DNA from 2 places in the Brevibacillus sp. HB1.2 genome. Region 1 is predicted to be linked to the other one. Evidence: riboswitches for the same ligand, from Rfam matches in the RefSeq annotation. Region 1 holds a riboswitch; the other holds the start of a gene.
What was found. Region 1 has a riboswitch for cyclic di-GMP ahead of ggt (gamma-glutamyltransferase). Riboswitches for the same ligand answer to the same signal wherever they lie in the genome.
Positions count from the first base shown of each region.

Region 1 (8,638 bases):
AATCGTCATTTCTTTTTCCCGCTTCAAACGTGAAAGAAGCGAGAAGACCTCCCGCGCTCCCACCGGGTCCAGCTCAGAAGTAGGCTCATCCAAAATGAGTACCTGTGGGCTGTGGGAAAGAGCGGATGCAATTGCCACCCGCTGCTTTTCTCCCCCCGATAGCTCAAGAGGCGAACGATTAGCAAAGCCGTTCAATCCGATCAGATCGAGTACCTCTGCCATTCTTTTGTCGATTCGCTCGTCCGACCACCCGGCATTCTCAAGCGAAAAGGCAAGCTCCTCTTCGACGGTCAGCCCGATGAACTGCGACTCCGGGTCCTGAAAGACGATGCCTTGCTCGCCATTGGACTCGACACTCCCCACGAAATGTCCACCGTAGTTAGCTGGAATCAGACCCGACATCGTCAGTAGCAACGTCGTTTTCCCTGCGGCAGCAGGCCCGACTACGCCGACTACTTCCCCTGGATAAAGCGCCAGATGAATGTCCGCTAGCGCAGGCTGTGCTCCCTCTTCATAATGCCAATAGACTCCGTTTACTCGCAGCAATGGTTCTGTTTTCACCTTGCGATCCTGCTTTCATTCCCGAGATAGTTAAAATCCTGCAAGGGGCGACCCCGGTATAGTCCAGAACGCTTCACGAATGGGTACAACAGCTTTAAGAGGATCGGTCCCAGAACTGCCGTTGATATGGCTTGGTTCAAGAACACCGTCGGGATGAAAACAGCAACTACCTCTTTCGGAGTCAATCCCAGTGCAAAATTAACGAGAATCCCGCATGCTACTACTGCCGAGCTGATGATGACTACAAACACAATGTATTGAAAAACGCTTCGTTTTGTTTTCAGGGCAGGATGACTCACAGCAAGTAGCCCGATAAAGCCCCCCATAAAATTAGAAAAGAAACCGACCGCGATCGCATGAGGCGGTGCGCTTCCGGTTAACAAATCACTGACCATATTTCCAAAGGCAAGACCAATGCATCCCGGCAAGCCGAATAACATGCCAAAAACGGGCTGAAGGGCATTGGCCGGACGAATCGGTACGGAAGGAATGAGCTTGATATTGGCAAGCATAATAATGGCAACAGCGTAGAGCGCGGCAGTGACGACAATCAGGACGTAATCTACCGTCGTCCACTTCCGCCGGAACAGATTCGAGAGCATCAGAATAACTCCTCCTTGTGTCAAGTGTTAATGTTTGGAATATTCCTGTAGCCAGTTTACTCTCTCTTTTCTGGATCGTCTAGAAGAGGGTGGGTAAAACCATTGGTTCTAGCGGTAGGGTGGGGAGGAAACAGGAGAAAACGCTCAGCTTCTAGGGCCACCAGCTGGGGGATTGACTGCCCGCCTCCATGCAAAAAGCGAAACCGCGTCCAAAGTGGCCGGTTCAGGATGTGTTTCAGAGGTGGACGCTTAAGGACGTGTTTCGCTTTTTGCATTCCGTCTCGGTCGGTGTCCCTAAGATCTTCGCTTATTTCTCCTGTTTCCTCTGCGAGCTGTTTGCTTTCCCCCTGCTTTCTTAGGGAGAATCTAAATGAATAAAAAAGAGAGAGCCACGTGCGGCGGTGTCTTCCATACACCCTCGTGATATACTAGTAGTCAAACTAATCAAATATTCAAGATAACTAAATAAAGGAGTTATCATGGGACAATATGTAGTCAGAGAAAGCACGAAAGATGACGCTGAATTTATTGAGCAAAGAATCGTTGAATACAATGAATCGAATGTTCCTTTTGAACTGACCGTTCCTTTTTCAAAAATCAATAAACACGTTCGTGATGAAGATGGCACTATCATTGCGGGAATAAATTGTGTGTACTATTCTTGGAGATGTTTGTACATTGATGCTTTGTGGGTCAGAGATGATTTGAGAAAGACCGGATTGGGAAGCAAACTTCTTCTTGAAATTGAAAACACAGCTAGGGAGTATGGCATTCATTTGATTCATTTAGATACTTTTGATTTTCAAGCAAAGGACTTTTATGTAAAACACGGGTACGATATACATGGTGTACTCGATGATTGCCCTCTTTCCCATCAAAGATTTTACCTACAGAAGAGAATTGATTAGCAGTCTAATCTTCCGCAAAAAAGTAGCCCTACATCCAATAATCGGTGTAGGGCTCTTTGTCTTCCACATGTTACTCCTCAAACTTCACCATTTCCAAATTGGTTTTTTTGACCTTCACCAGGTACAACAAATAGATCAAGCCTACAAAGCTCCATAGCAAGCCCAGCATCATGGACGTTGTTTCGAGGTTGACCCACAGAAAGGCGATGAACGTTGTCCCGATGAGTGGAGACAACACGAAGCCCCACCAATCCTTGCTATGCTTGTTCTTTTGTTTACGGAAATAGTACGCCATTACGCTGATGTTCACAAAGCTAAAGGCGATCAGTGCGCCGAAGTTAATAAAGGAAGTTGCTGTTAACAAATCCATGTACAAAGCGAACAGCATCAACGCTCCGACCAGTAAGACGTTAAGCAAAGGGGTTCTCAGCTTCGGATGTACATAACCGAACCAGCGTCGCGGCAAAAATCCATCTCGTCCCATTGCGTACAACAAGCGTGTCACGCTCGTGACTGATACCAGTCCGGATGCCAGTGTCGAAGACAACGCTGCCGCCAAAAACACCAATTGAAAGATCGTCCCACCGATAAACAGAGCAATCTCCGCAGAGGCCGCTTCTGGATCAGACAATACCGAAACATCAGGAAATAATGATTGCATGAAATAAGAGGCCGTAATAAATAACGCTCCTCCTGCGAGTGCTACGAGCATAATCCCGCGAGGAATCGTCTTTTTCGCATCGACGGTTTCCTCCGTGAGCGTGGTTACTGCATCAAAGCCAAGGAAGGAAAAGCAAAGAATCGACGCACCGGAAAGCAGTGCAATGACAGACATATCCGGTGACAAAAATGGACGCAGGTTGAATACGTGGCCAAGCCCGTCACCTTGCATAAGACCACGGATTGCCAATCCCGCAAATAATACGACGACCACGACTTGAAACAGCACTAGAATCGAGTTAACGGATGCGGTTACCGTTACGCGAAATACGTTTAACCCCGTCACCAATACAATGAAACCAATAATCCACCACGCTGTCGACACGTCAGGAAACACGGATGATAAGTATACTCCCGTCAACAAGGCGTTAATCATCGGTAAAAATAAATAATCTAGCAAAGACGCCCAGCCTACCAAAAATCCTGCATAGGGATGAATCGTTTGTTGCGTATACGTGTACGCAGTCCCTGCTGAAGGGAATAGCCGTACCATCTTTCCGTAGCTTGCCGCCGTAAACAGGATCGCAAGAAGTGTGACTGCATAAGCAGCAGGAACGTGTCCCCCCGTTTCTCCAGATACAATGCCAAAGGTGTCAAAAACGGCCATCGGGGCCATGTAGCCCAGTCCAATTACGACAATATGTCGCAACTTCAAACTACGTGTTAGTTCTGCTCTCCCGTTCACTACCTGTCCCCCTTTATGTAACAGAATAATTATACACGTTGATTTATAATCACGAAAGAAAAAAGCACTGCTGCACACGGGTTCTCCATGTACAGCAGTGCTTGATTTATATGCATATTCCCTATGCTTTTGGCAGTTCAAAGGAACTCTTCAACGATACAATCCGGTTGAATACGAGCTTATCATCTGTCGTATGCTTCGGATCGACATTGAAATAGCCATGACGGAAAAATTGATACTTGTCTTGTGGCTTGGTTTCTTTCATATTTGGCTCCACATAGCCTTGCAACACTTCCAACGAATTCGGGTTAACGTTGTCGAGGAATGTGCCCTCCGCGTCTTCATCATCCATAATCAATGGCTCGTACAAACGGAATTCAGCAGGAAGCGCATTGGTCGCATCCACCCAGTGAATCGTCCCTTTTACCTTGCGACCTGTAAAACCGCTGCCGCTCTTCGTCTCAGGGTCATACGTGCAATGGATCTCGATCACGTTGCCATCTGCATCCTTCACGACGTCATTGCATTTAATGAAGTACGCGTGCTTCAAACGCACTTCATTTCCCGGGAACAGGCGGAAATACTTGCTCGGCGGGTTTTCCATGAAGTCGTCTTGCTCAATGTAGATTTCGCGGGAGAACGGAATTTGACGATTGCCCATCTCTGGGTTCTCTGGATTGATCTCCGCTTCGAGCATCTCGACTTGTCCTTCCGGATAGTTCGTGATGACGACCTTCAACGGATTCAAAACAGCCATCGTACGTGGTGCCTTCAGCTTCAGGTCCTCACGGATGAAATACTCCAGCATTTTCTCGTCAACCGTGCTGTTAGCGCGCGCTACCCCTACTTCACGAGCGAATGTACGAATCGCTTCCGGTGTATAGCCGCGACGACGGAAGCCTGCGATGGTTGGCATGCGCGGGTCATCCCAGCCGTCTACTACATTCTCATCAACAAGCTGTTTCAGCTTGCGTTTACTCATAACGGTGTTGGTCAGATTCAAGCGGGCAAATTCGTACTGGCGTGGTACACTCTCCATTTCGCACTCGCGGACTACCCAGTCGTACAACGGACGATGATCTTCGAATTCCAGTGAACACAGGGAGTGTGTCACGCCCTCGATGGCATCCTCCAACGGATGAGCGAAGTCGTACATCGGATAGATGCACCATTTGTCGCCCGTGTTGTGATGCGTTGCATGGGAGATTCGATACAGAACCGGATCACGCATGTTGAAGTTCTGAGAAGCCATATCGATTTTCGCACGCAGCACCTTTTCTCCGTCCTTGAATTCCCCTTGGCGCATACGTGCAAACAGATCCAGGTTTTCCTCCACAGATCGGTTGCGGAACGGACTATCTGTGCCTGGCTCTGTCCATGTTCCACGCATTTTACGCATTTCTTCGGGAGACAGATCGTCTACGTAAGCCAGACCTTTTTTAATCAACAGCACCGCACGGTTGTACATCTCTTCAAAGTAATCAGATGCAAAAAACAGCCCATCCCATTCGAAGCCAAGCCATTGAACGTCCCTTTTGATGGCCTCTACGTATTCGATGTCTTCCTTCACCGGGTTGGTGTCGTCAAAACGCAGGTTGGCCTTGCCGGAAAATTCACGTGCCAACTCAAAGTTGAGGCAGATCGCTTTTGCATGTCCAATATGAAGATACCCGTTCGGTTCTGGGGGAAAGCGGGTAATAATTTCTTTTACTTTGCCCTCTTGCAAGTCATCAATCATGATATTGCGGATAAAATTGGATGCCGCTACCTTGTTTTCCAATGAAATCAACCTTTCACTTCACCTTTACATTCCATAATACTGATTCTCTACCCAGAGTTCAACAAAATCGGGTCGTGGACCGACCCGCTCACGTCTTCCATTGCTGCCTCGTTTGCCATTGTGGCCTGCAATACAGATGAATGACAGAATCAATGGCTAAGCGCTGCTCCGTGATCCCTCGAATCGTTTCGAGATGCTTCGGGAAAATCAGATGCAACAAAGGCTGTTCAACATGATTGAAACGTTGGAATGCTTCCGCTGCAATCCGATCCCACTGTGGGTAATACCGAAGCAAGTCATCGGGCATTACACGGGAGCGATCCGTGTCAGACTCGGGCAAACACTCAAAAGGTTCATCCAGATTTAACGTTCCATAATCATCGGTCAGCTCTTCGCCCGGAAAAATATCCCGTGCAGCCAATTCCATATCATACATGGTCGGCACACAATTCGCATGAAAGCTGTGGTTCACGTACCTTGCCTTATCCCAACAAAGAATGTACTTTCCGAACTGGTTCTTGAATGAATATTTTTGCACGTCCTGTTTCCGTAATGAGTCAAGTTTTTCCACAAATGCAGGGTCCAATACCTGGTCCAAATTATCCTGTGCCCATACAATCGTTCCTTTTGGGATAAACCTTGTCGCAAACACACCGTACCCGATCTCATCGTTGATATAGCGCAATTCTGTATCGGGATGCATCATGGTCTTTGTTTCACTCCTTGGCTTATGTGCCTTTTTATCATCATAAGCAATTCAGCCCCATGAGGTGTGTGAATGTCTGCGAAAAACACCCCTCCCCATAGCTTTCCTGACTATTTTTCTGGATTAAAAAATTTTTTCTTATTTACCACAAATGGTAAATAGTCTATATTATTGGCAAACGGTGTTTTAGGAACATTTTCCCACAACGATCGCATCAGTAAATGTGTCAATTTTATGCTTCATCCATTGATATCGAAACGGCAAACCCGGGGAAATCCGGCGACGCAAAGCTACAGGGGCTACCTCCGCAACAGCGGACACGCTTGCCAGCTACCGAAGTATTGATGTAGGACGAGACCAATGATCCTATATCATTGGTCTTTTTTTGCGCACATAATGTCTATTTTTGTCTATTTTTGTATGTTTGTGTATTTTTGACTTTTGAAGGAGGTGAGGCAACAGCGGATAGCCGGTTTAATGAATTCATTATTCTATTCATCATGAAGGAGGTTTCATAGGAATGTCATTCTGGAAGAAACTCTCAACCGTCGCGCTGACTGCTGTCATCGGGGTATCAACATTCTCTGGGGCACAAGCTGCTAACCGTCCAACAACGATGTCACCGAACGCAATGGTGACGACTCCTCACTATCTGGCTACGGCTGCGGCCCTGAAGACATTGGAAAACGGTGGAAACGCTGTAGATGCTGCTATTACAGCCGCTTCCACATTAGCTGTCGTCTATCCTCATTACACAACCATTGGTGGAGATAACTTCTGGCTCATCTACAATGCCAAAACAAAAGAGCTGAAGGCACTGAACGGCAGTGGTCGCGCAGGCGAAAAGGCAACCATCGACTATTACAAAAACAAAGGCTACGAAAAAATCCCGTCCCGCGGTTATGAATCGGCAAACACTGTCCCTGGTGTCGTCTCCGGCTGGTGGGAGGCTTACAACTACGCCCATAAAAGCATGGGCAATAGTAAGGTTCAATGGAACAAACTGCTGGAGCCTGCCATTGGATACGCCGAGAACGGATATCCAGTCTCCCCCAACCAAGTATATTGGACGAAATACGCGACAGATCCAACTGACAATAACTTGAAGAATCTTCAACGTTTTGATGGATTCCGTAAAACATTCCTGAAGCCCAACGGTGATCCCTATGCAGCAGGCGAAATTCTCAAACAAAAGGATCTTGCCAATACTTTGCGAATCATTGCGAAAAAAGGCGCTGACGGTTTTTATAAAGGAGAAGTAGCTAAAAAAATCGTAGCAGACATGCAAGCCAACGGCGGATTGCTCACGTTGAAAGATTTTGAGAAGCACACCTCCACTTGGGCAGATCCGATTTCGGTAGACTACCGCGGATATAAAGCGTACAACGTTCCGCCTAACTCCCAAGGCATGGCATCGCTCTCTATTCTTAATGTTTTGAATAACTTTGACCTCAAGAGCATGGGTGAAGGAACACCCGATTACTATCACACGATTGTGGAAGCTACCAAACAGTCTTTTGCTGACCGTGACAAATGGCTGACTGACCCTGCCTTTGTGGATATCCCTGTGGATGAGCTGTTGTCCAAGCAGCACGGGAAAGATTTAGCTGCGCGCATTGATATGAAGCAAGCTGCCAAATCCGTAGAACCGCTTGATCCAAAAGGCGATACAACCTGGTTCGGGATCGTCGACAAAGATGGAAATGCCGTGTCCATCATTCAGAGTCACTATTTTGACTGGGGTTCCGGCATCGTAGCGAAAGATACGGGCATCCTTTTGCAAAACCGCGGAAGCTATTTCTCTTTGGACTCCAAACACATCAATCACTTGGAACCAGGAAAACGTACCTTCCACACCATTAATCCAGCTATGCTCTTTAAAGGGGACAAGCCTTATCTTCTCTACGGGACACAAGGGGGAGAAGGACAGCCGCAAACGCAAGCCGCTCTCGTCACGCGTATCGTCGACTTTGGTTTCAGCGTACAAGACGCAATCGAAGCACCAAGATGGCTGCATGGACGCAACTGGGGATCTGATTCCAACAATCTCAAGGTGGAAAGCCGCATCCCTCAAGACGTCCTGGACGAGTTAATAAAACGTGGGCATCCAGTCGAAAAGCTGGAAGCAGCCTATACCGATACGATGGGACAGTCCGGCGCAATCCTGATTGACCCGCAAACCAATGTAAAATTTGGCGGTGCTGACCCTCGCGGTGAAGGCGCAGCAATGGGATATTGATATTTTGTCAGACTGCTGAGTTAAACTCAGCAGTCTACCTGTATTATATTTCCTTGTGGCAGACCGCTTTTCACAAAGAAAGAAATATCTCAATCACGGATTAGGAGCGGAAAAATCCTATGTTTTTGTTCAACAAACTCAGGAACAAAATGATCCTTTGGTTTCTCGTCGTGGCCGTCATTCCACTTACTGCCGTTTCGATGTTTATCACGAGCAGCTTTTCATCCATTCTGATTGATAAACAAAAATCATCCTATGTTGACCTTACTTCCAGTACAGCCATAGCTATGGATCAATATCTGGACCGGCGTATGACAGAAATTCAGATTTTAGCCCGTACCTCGGATATTCAATCCGATGATGCAGCGGCAAAAAATGAATTCATCCGCAAGTTTACCGAGGAAATGAAACTGTATGACGGAAATACCTTTATCGCA
Region 1 covers NZ_JABMIU010000005.1:191,256-199,893, reverse strand. The annotation lists gene HPY28_RS14810 (energy-coupling factor ABC transporter ATP-binding protein) at 1-561, opposite strand, end outside; gene HPY28_RS14805 (QueT transporter family protein) at 558-1,163, opposite strand; gene HPY28_RS14800 (GNAT family N-acetyltransferase) at 1,643-2,071, shown strand; gene HPY28_RS14795 (APC family permease) at 2,142-3,476, opposite strand; gene HPY28_RS14790 (glutamine--tRNA ligase/YqeY domain fusion protein) at 3,598-5,265, opposite strand; gene HPY28_RS14785 (SET domain-containing protein) at 5,345-5,962, opposite strand; cyclic di-GMP riboswitch class I at 6,212-6,300, shown strand; gene ggt (gamma-glutamyltransferase) at 6,483-8,201, shown strand; gene HPY28_RS14775 (methyl-accepting chemotaxis protein) at 8,321-8,638, shown strand, end outside.

Region 2 (8,638 bases), on a different contig from region 1:
TACACATAGGTGTGCGCGAACCAAGACAGACCTCTGTTGCTGCTATTCGCCATTAAGGTAATGAGAAATCCCAATGGGATCGATGCCAGGATAGCGATGAAGAACAGCAACACCGTCATCTGCGCCCCTTCTAGCATGGGCACGGTAATAGAGATAATATAGTCTAAGCTCATCTGGTATGCTCCTAATCCTTATAATAAAGCGTGGCTTCGCCAATCATTCGGCGAAGCCATCGTATCTTCCGTTTATTTCAACACGCGATTTTCGCCAAACCATTTTTCTGATATTTTAGCTGCTGTTCCATCCTGATTCATGGTATCCAAGGCTTTTTGCAGTTCGTTCAATAACGCCTCGTTCCCTTTTTTGACGCCCACTCCATACTCCTCAGGTGCAAGTGATTCTTCCAACAGCTTAAAGGTTCCAGGTTCTTTTGCCATGTAGTAATCGGCTACAATCTGGTCGATGACAACTGCTTCCACGCGGCCAATCTTCATATCGCTCAATGCCAGTACATTATCAGGATACTCTGTAATTGATTTGACCTGATTTTTCATGTCACTTGCATTGACAGCGTCAGCTGCGGAAGACAGCTTTTGCAAACCAATTGCTTTACCGGCCAAGTCTGACAGCTTGGTCCAGTTGCTATTTGCCATCGTGACCACTACTTGCGCGTTTTTCAGATAAGGCTTGGTAAAGAGAACCTTCTCTTTTCTCTCATCTGTAATCGTATATCCATTCCAGATCAAGTCGATACGACCGCTATTTAGTTCAGACTCTTTTGCACTCCAATCGATTGGTTGAAACTCGACTTGTTTTCCCATTTTTTCGCCGGCTGCACGTGCATAATCAATATCAAAACCGACTAGCTCATTTTTTTCATCCCGGAATCCCATTGGTGCAAACTTATCATCAATTCCGATAATCAGCTTGTTCGCGTCAGCGCCAGTTTTTGCGCTGGAACAGCCCACTACCAATGAAACCATCGCACTCAACAACAAAGACATCCATGCTATTTTCTTCATCGTGATGATCCCCCTCGTTTCCCTACTCTATATTTTACTCTGATAAAGTGGTAATACGTTAACAAGGTATCATGATAGCACATTAGCAAGGAATAGTCGATACTTTAGCAAACAAAAGCACCTTAGAAATATACGCCAAATGAATGAGTAAAATGCCCGACTAGCAGATGCATGTCTTTTTCTTTTTTCCGACACTCCCTCGTTCCTCTATCTTTTTGATATACTCCGTAGCCAACGGAACTTTGCACGCTGTCTGTCCGACGTCCACATGTACTTTGCCAATCGCTGCGGCCACTTCCAACGCTTCCTGATGAAGTTCCGGTACATACGCACCTACTGAAATAACGAATTGATTCATGGTGTACCGTACGCGATTTTGTTCCTGATGAATCGTCTCCTTCACTCTCATGAGGAGCCGTTTGATTTCTTCTTTATGTAGCTGTTCATCGGGCGTAATCGACAAGTAGTTCGAATACGTATTCCACCCACATGTGGCTACCATCTCTTCCTTTGACTCGATCCATTCTCGTGCCAACTCCATGGCAAAATGACTCTCAGCCGCTACACTCGCAACCGTATATTCGGCGGGCGCGTACCAAGACGCTTCTTTGACCCAAGTCTGTAACCGCTCTTTTGTCATGCTCTTTGGGTCAACCGTCAATCCGGCCAAGTACATGGCGTCGTAGTTTCCCGTATCGTACAGCGCCTGGACGAGCTGCTGATCACGCTTGACCTCCTTGACCAGCTTTTTCATATCGCCGACTCGCACGCCAAACAAAGGCTCTTTTGCTCCATGCCGCAATAACGTTTTTTTCGTCTGCTCTGTCCCCATCGCTTCGAGCTTCTGCATGACTTCTTCCAGCGTCATCTTGTTACCCACCTTTATCTACTATTAATTAGGATAACCAGCGGCGTTACCTCCAACACGAAAAAACCCTCCTCATTTAAAGGAGAGCTTTTTCCTGAAGAGCTTGACGCGCTTTTCCTATCCTTACGCCTGACTGCGTACTTTGATATACGAAACATTTCTGACGTTGATAACAACATCATCGTACTGTAGCCATCCACCGTCTTGATTAGCGACCATTTGAATGATCTCTTCCGGTTCCGTCGTTTCAACGCTAATCGTTTCACCGCCTCCGGAAAAGTAAAATTGAATCACTTTTACTTCCTTCATAAAATCCCCTCCTATTCCTTCTAGTTATCGGATGGTTGGAAAATTTTTGTTATGGGTGATTTTTTAGGTATACTTTTGTTGCAGCTATTCCGTTTTGAATGTCTACCATTTCTGTGAAAAGGGGTTTGTTGAAAATGCCGGATTCGGTACACACGAGAAAAGGAGCAAGTAAAGCCTCGCTCATCCCTAACAATGTTTTAGCACTCCTTCATGCTGGAGAATTAGAAAGTGTCAATTTGACTGAATGGCAGGCTGTTGATCATATTCATCTGGTACAAAGCGTTCTGCCTCATGTTCAATTAGACACACATATCTCTCAACTTGTTTATCAATTAGAAGAAACGGGATCTACGAGCGGAATGAAAGCTATCCGTCTGATTGGCCAAGAACTACTTGCGATCTTACACAAATCGGGTGAACCCACAGCTACGTCTCCCGTTTTCCTATCGTTGGCCACCCACAAGTCAGACAGTGTACGTTGCTGGAGTGCCTATATCATTGGTTTGGACAACAGCTTATCGCTCGAAGAAAAGCTAAGGCAAATAAGAAAACTCTCGGCAGATCATCATTTTGGAGTGAGAGAGATCGCATGGATGGCAATTCGAGATTCTCTCGTGCATGATCTGAACCATTCCATTCACCTCCTGAGCGAATGGGTACTTGATACTGACGAAAATATTCGCCGCTTTGCGGTAGAAGCTACACGCCCTCGAGGGGTCTGGTGCAAGCATATTGACACATTGAAAAATGAGCCTGCTCGCTGTCTGCCCTTGCTTACGCCAGTGAAGTCAGATCCATCCAAATATGTTCAAGATTCTGTTGGGAATTGGTTGAACGATGCGAGTAAATCACAACCTGACTGGGTGGCGCAGCTTTGTGACGATTGGTTAAGAATCTCTGATACAAAGGAAACGAAAAGAATTGTCACCAAAGCGAAAAGAACGATTCTGAAGACCCAAACCGAACAGAAATGATGAACCAAATCACCTATTTATCTCAATTTTATTTGTTAAATTCATTATCCGAGGAAAGTTTGCGCTTAATCGATCAATTAACCTCCTTATCCCCTTTTCCCAAAAATACGTGCATTCAAACACCAGAAACTTTTTCAGAGGGCTTTTACTTCATCAAACAGGGGAAAGTACGTTTATATAAAGTAAATCGGGATGGGCGGCAGTTCACATTCGATATCCTCGGGGAAGGCAATGTGTTTGGAGAAGTGGATCTCCTCTCATTAGGTACACGGGAGATGTATATAGAAGCCATCGAAGACTGCCTCATTTGTAAAATGAGCAAAGCAAAATTTGAGAGCTACATAATCGAACATCCGCAACTGATGATGAAGATCATGAAGATCATTAGCGATAGAATGGTTTCGATCAGCCAGGCAGCCGAAAATCTTGCTCTTCTCCCTTTACAAGATCGCATTATTTCCACATTAGTAAGGCTTGCCGATCAATTTGGCACTCCTAACAGTTCGGCATTTCAACAAATTGACTTACCTCTTTCCCATCAAGAACTCGCCCATTTTGTCGGGGCATCCAGGGAAGCTGTGACGGTAGCATTACGTGCTTTAGTAAGAGAAGAACTAATTCAAACAGGCTTTAAATCCATTTCCATTCATCGGGACGAAATTTTGAAGAGAATGTAATCCAGGTTACATCTTCCCCTCCAAAAGAAAGATATCGTAAAGCTATGGCTTTTACTATTCTTTCGAAAAAGAGGGGAACGACATATGGATAAACCACATTTTCAGAGCCTGCGCGAAGAGCTGGATTTTACAACCATTCAAATAGCAGACCTCCTCACTCGTGAAGTAACAGATGCATTTACAAAATCAATCGAGGAGCTGCGGACCTCTGGACACGCAAAGGGCTTGCCGATTGGTTCGATTGCACCTGATTTCTCGTTGAACGATCACACTGGCAAGACCATTACCTTGTCGGAAAAAATCGGAAAAGGTCCCGTCGTCCTCACATTTTTCCGTGGATCATGGTGCCCCTACTGCAATTTGGAGCTGCAAGCATACCAAAAACAGATCGATACGATAACCTCTCTGGGTGCCCAATTGTTTGCCATTAGTCCACAATCTCCTGCACACTCTCTTACTATGCAAGAGAAAAACGGTCTGAGCTTTCCCGTGTTATGCGATACCAATAACCAAGTAGCAGAAAAATATAAACTCAGATTCAGACTGCCTGATTTTTTACATGATACCTACCGATCATTGGATATTGATCTCCATCGTTTTAATAGCGAAGATTCATGGACACTCCCCATACCTGCTACTTATATCCTCGACAACCAGGGCGTAATCCGTTCAGCAGGCTTAGATCCTGATTACAAAAAACGCATGGAGCCTAGTGAAGTTTTAGACATTCTGCGTACCCTAACCTAACGCTTATATAACGAAGAACCAGTTGATCACACAACTGGTTTTTTCTACGTCTATGCTTTATGAACAATTAGTTTATTTTCCCTACCAAAACTTGACAAGAATATATCTTTTGGCTTATATTTTGCATGATTATGTCTAGCAAAATTCGACACATCTTTACAATTTCTGCTAAAAAATGCAAAAGGCAAAGTCATCGAAAGGTGGCGACGCAAAACCACGGGTCTACAGTCTTTGACCATGATAGCCGGGTTGCCATCATCTTGAGACCATTTATTCGATGTTGGTAGCTTCGGTTGTTCCATTTCGATGGAACGGCCTTTTTTTGTGTTTACATTTTTGAAAGGAGGATGAAAGCACTTTCATTATCGTATCGGATGGAAAAACATAACTTTAGTGACGTCAAACATACACAACATGGTTCAATCAGAGAAAATGATGGAGTGGAGAAGTTATGTACAAACAAGTAGAAACCGTACAAGAGTTAGCAAAATTTCATGAAATCAAAGAAACAGTATGGACAAGCATGGGCTTCGAGATGGAGCATGCGAAAGAAGGCTCGGCTCAGTTCCTCTTACTTGCCGAAGATGGTGAAGCAGGTGGAACATTTGAAATGACGCCCTTTTCCAAATCAAGTGCTTATATGAAATCACTTTTTCAGGATGTTGTTACAGAAGATATGAAAGTAATGGAGGTAGACAGTCTCGCTGTTTTGCCGAAATACCGTGGACAACTAGGGCAAAAAGGAATTTGCTTGATGATAGATTACGCTGAAAAGCACGGTTATACCCACGCAATCGGGGTAGCAGATCCGACTTTTTTTACGTTCATTAACAAGAAGTATCAAGTAAAGGCGACTCAGACCAAAGATATCGTCTTTTACAAAGGGGCCGATGCCATTCCGACCCTCTTCCATCTAAAAGATGTCTATGACAATAAGCACGATCCGAAATATTCCTGGTACAATTCGTCGTCATCCAACCAAGTAAAAGTCGAGGTAGGTGGGTAACATGGATAACATGGATAACATTGATCTATTGAGAAGAAGAAACAATTGGGTCGTAATCGTATTCGCAAGTATTATTACGGTAGTTCAGGTCTTAAACCTTTTTCTAGGCGTATCGTACACATTCGTTTTCACGATACTGGGTATTTTGTATGGCGTACTGGCACCTTTTACTTACATCTCCAATCGCCCGAGGTTCCGTGAAAAAGCAGCGCCCTTCATGAAGTTTTTCAACTTCGCGGTAATCGGAATTTTTATGTTCATCGTAGTTGGACTGGACCCGCATATGATCAATATCATGACCATTATGTTCTTTGTAGCAGTCATGGGGATTTATCAAGACCGACTCATCAATATTTTGACGATTGTATCGACATTGGGTATTGTCTCTTACTACTTCCTGACACAGAGAGAAACGATTTTCCATTCGACAAACAACCTTGATCTGATGTACTTCTTGCTTACCTTCTGCTTCGTCTCTGTCACGAGCATGATGCATGCTGTATTCAATAACAAGCTGCAAGAGGAAAGTGAGCAACAAAAACAAGAAGCGATTGCCTCAAAGGAATCGTTGCAACGTGTTCTGGATCAGATCAATGAATCACTCACCTCTATGCAAGACTATCAAGAGAATTTGAACAAGGTGACGGACGGTGTAAATATTCGCGCAGTCGAAACCGTCGCTTCCCTGCAAGACATTATGGAGTCCTTTACGGTTCAGACCAGCAATACCGACGAACTGCGTCGGGAAATGAGCTCGACGAATCTGCAAGTGGAGGACATGACCCGCTCTGTTACAGAGATGCATGATTACGTAGAATCGACCAAAGAAGCCACTAATGAGAGCGGCAAACGCATCGGCAACATCGGCAATGACTTTGAACGATTCATCAAGGATATCCAAGGTACAAACCAGCTGATTCAAGAGCTCAATAAAGAAACCGAATCGATTGGGAAAATCATTCAAACCATTTCCGAGATTTCTGCACAAACCAATCTGTTGGCACTCAATGCCACGATTGAAGCGTCTCGCGCAGGCGAACACGGCCGAGGATTTGCTGTAGTAGCAGATGAAGTACGCAAGCTGGCTGAATCCTCCAAGCTATCCTCTGAGTCGATCTCGAACCTGCTCATGACCATTCGCGAAAAAATGAAGCTCGTATCAGATATGATTTCTGAGTCACAGACTTCTTTTGAGAAAAATAGCGAGGGCATCATTGAAGTACAAGAAATGTTCACCAATGTAGACAACTACATGCAAAACTTTGCGGATAAAACGAAAAACCTGCAAGAGTTCATTATCCATGTTCACAGTATGATTCAAGAAGTCGGCGCAAAAGTTGAAGTCAACGCAGATATTACCGACAAGAACAAAGAGAGCCTGGAAGAAGTGCTTGTTCTCGTTTCTGAACAAAAAGACGAAGTCGTTAAGGTTTCTGGCGGCTTTGAGAAAATCGAACAACAGATGCGTGGTCTCCATATGTAACCTTCCTGCAACCGCCTTTCACGGGCGGTTGTTTTCTTTTCTCATTTTGTAACCGAACAGATATATAATGTAAATATTCTGATATTTATAATCTTATACAATGAAAGGAGCACATCATTGATGGATGCACGAATCGAAACAAAAACGATTCAGACCGATCGACTGCTCGTTTCTTATCTGACAGCTGGCGTACTAGAAGGAGAACCGCTCCTCCTCATTCACGGCAATGCATCAGCCAACTTGTTCTGGGATGATACCATTGCGGCTCTATGTGACCAGTACCGTGTGTACGCACCTGATATGCGTGGCTATGGAGCAAGTGAAGCATTGCCCATCGATGCGACACTCGGTTTGCGAGACTGGTCGGATGACCTTCATTCGTTTATTCGGGCATTGGACTTGCCAACACCCGTCCATCTTGCCGGCTGGTCGTTGGGCGGTGGGATCGCGATGCAGTTTGCCATCGATCACCCGCAGGAAGTACGCTCCCTGATTCTAATCGCCCCCATGTCTCCTTACGGCTTTGGTGGAACCAAGGATATAGCTGGCACCCCGTGCTACAGCAGCTTCTCAGGCTCAGGTGGAGGAGCTGTCAACTCCGAGCTGGTCAAAAGGATAGCAGCCAAAGATATGAGTAATGAATCTCCCTCCAGTCCTCGCAATGTCATGAATCAGCTTTATTTCAATCCCCCGTTCCAGGTTGGCCCAGAGCAGGAAGATCGTTATGTGAGCGCGATAATCTCTACGAGAACGGGAGAGGGCTTTTACCCTGGTGCCTTTGAATACGTAAACGATTGGCCCGGTGTTGCTCCTGGGACGACAGGGATTACGAATGCGATTTCTCCCAAATACGTAAATTTGTCCGGTATTGTCCAGATGGAGCCGAAGTGTCCGATTTTATGGATTCGCGGTGCGGATGATGCCATTATCTCGGATCAGTCGCTTGCTGATTTCGGTACACTGGGCAAGCTTGGCTATGTCCCCGGATGGCCGGGAGAAGACGAATATCCTCCGCAGCCGATGGTCTCCCAAATTCGAGACGTGCTCGAACAATATCAGCGCGCTGGCGGTTCCTATCAGGAGATAGTCATGGAAAATGTGGGGCACTCTCCACACATTGAAAAGGCAGAGGGGTTTGTAGCGCTCATTCGAAAGACCGTCAGGGCATGACCCTGGCGGTTTTTTTGCGATCCATTGGTTTCCTCCCCACCAAAATGGAGCGAATACCCGATGATGAACAACTTTAACATTTCCTTGCCCAAACCATACACCATCTGGGCTATTTCGGCGTTTCTTTCTCCGCTTTCGATACCTTCAAGTTAAATTCTCTTTCCTGCTCCTCAATAATCGTTCGATCCTCTGCATTATCTCTCACTACTTTTTGCGTCAAAATCGATCCAACTGCTACCAGAAGCATACATGCGATATAATACCCCTTTTCGTGCAGCTGAAGACCTGTTGCATTGTATAAACCGATGGAAAATAGCAGTACACCTGCCCCCAATGTAAAGTATGCCAAGAAAGTGAAGGCTCCCGTGTTGCGCATCCGATG
Region 2 covers NZ_JABMIU010000010.1:178,525-187,162, forward strand. The annotation lists gene HPY28_RS21350 (amino acid ABC transporter permease) at 1-173, opposite strand, end outside; gene HPY28_RS21355 (amino acid ABC transporter substrate-binding protein) at 246-1,022, opposite strand; gene HPY28_RS21360 (DNA alkylation repair protein) at 1,183-1,890, opposite strand; gene HPY28_RS21365 (hypothetical protein) at 2,014-2,199, opposite strand; gene HPY28_RS21370 (DNA alkylation repair protein) at 2,334-3,173, shown strand; gene HPY28_RS21375 (Crp/Fnr family transcriptional regulator) at 3,173-3,850, shown strand; gene HPY28_RS21380 (peroxiredoxin-like family protein) at 3,935-4,597, shown strand; cyclic di-GMP riboswitch class I at 4,771-4,854, shown strand; gene HPY28_RS21385 (GNAT family N-acetyltransferase) at 5,049-5,603, shown strand; gene HPY28_RS21390 (methyl-accepting chemotaxis protein) at 5,596-7,086, shown strand; gene HPY28_RS21395 (alpha/beta hydrolase) at 7,207-8,256, shown strand; gene HPY28_RS21400 (YiaA/YiaB family inner membrane protein) at 8,366-8,638, opposite strand, start outside.
Region 2: another riboswitch for cyclic di-GMP. It lies ahead of HPY28_RS21385 (GNAT family N-acetyltransferase); the one in region 1 lies ahead of ggt (gamma-glutamyltransferase).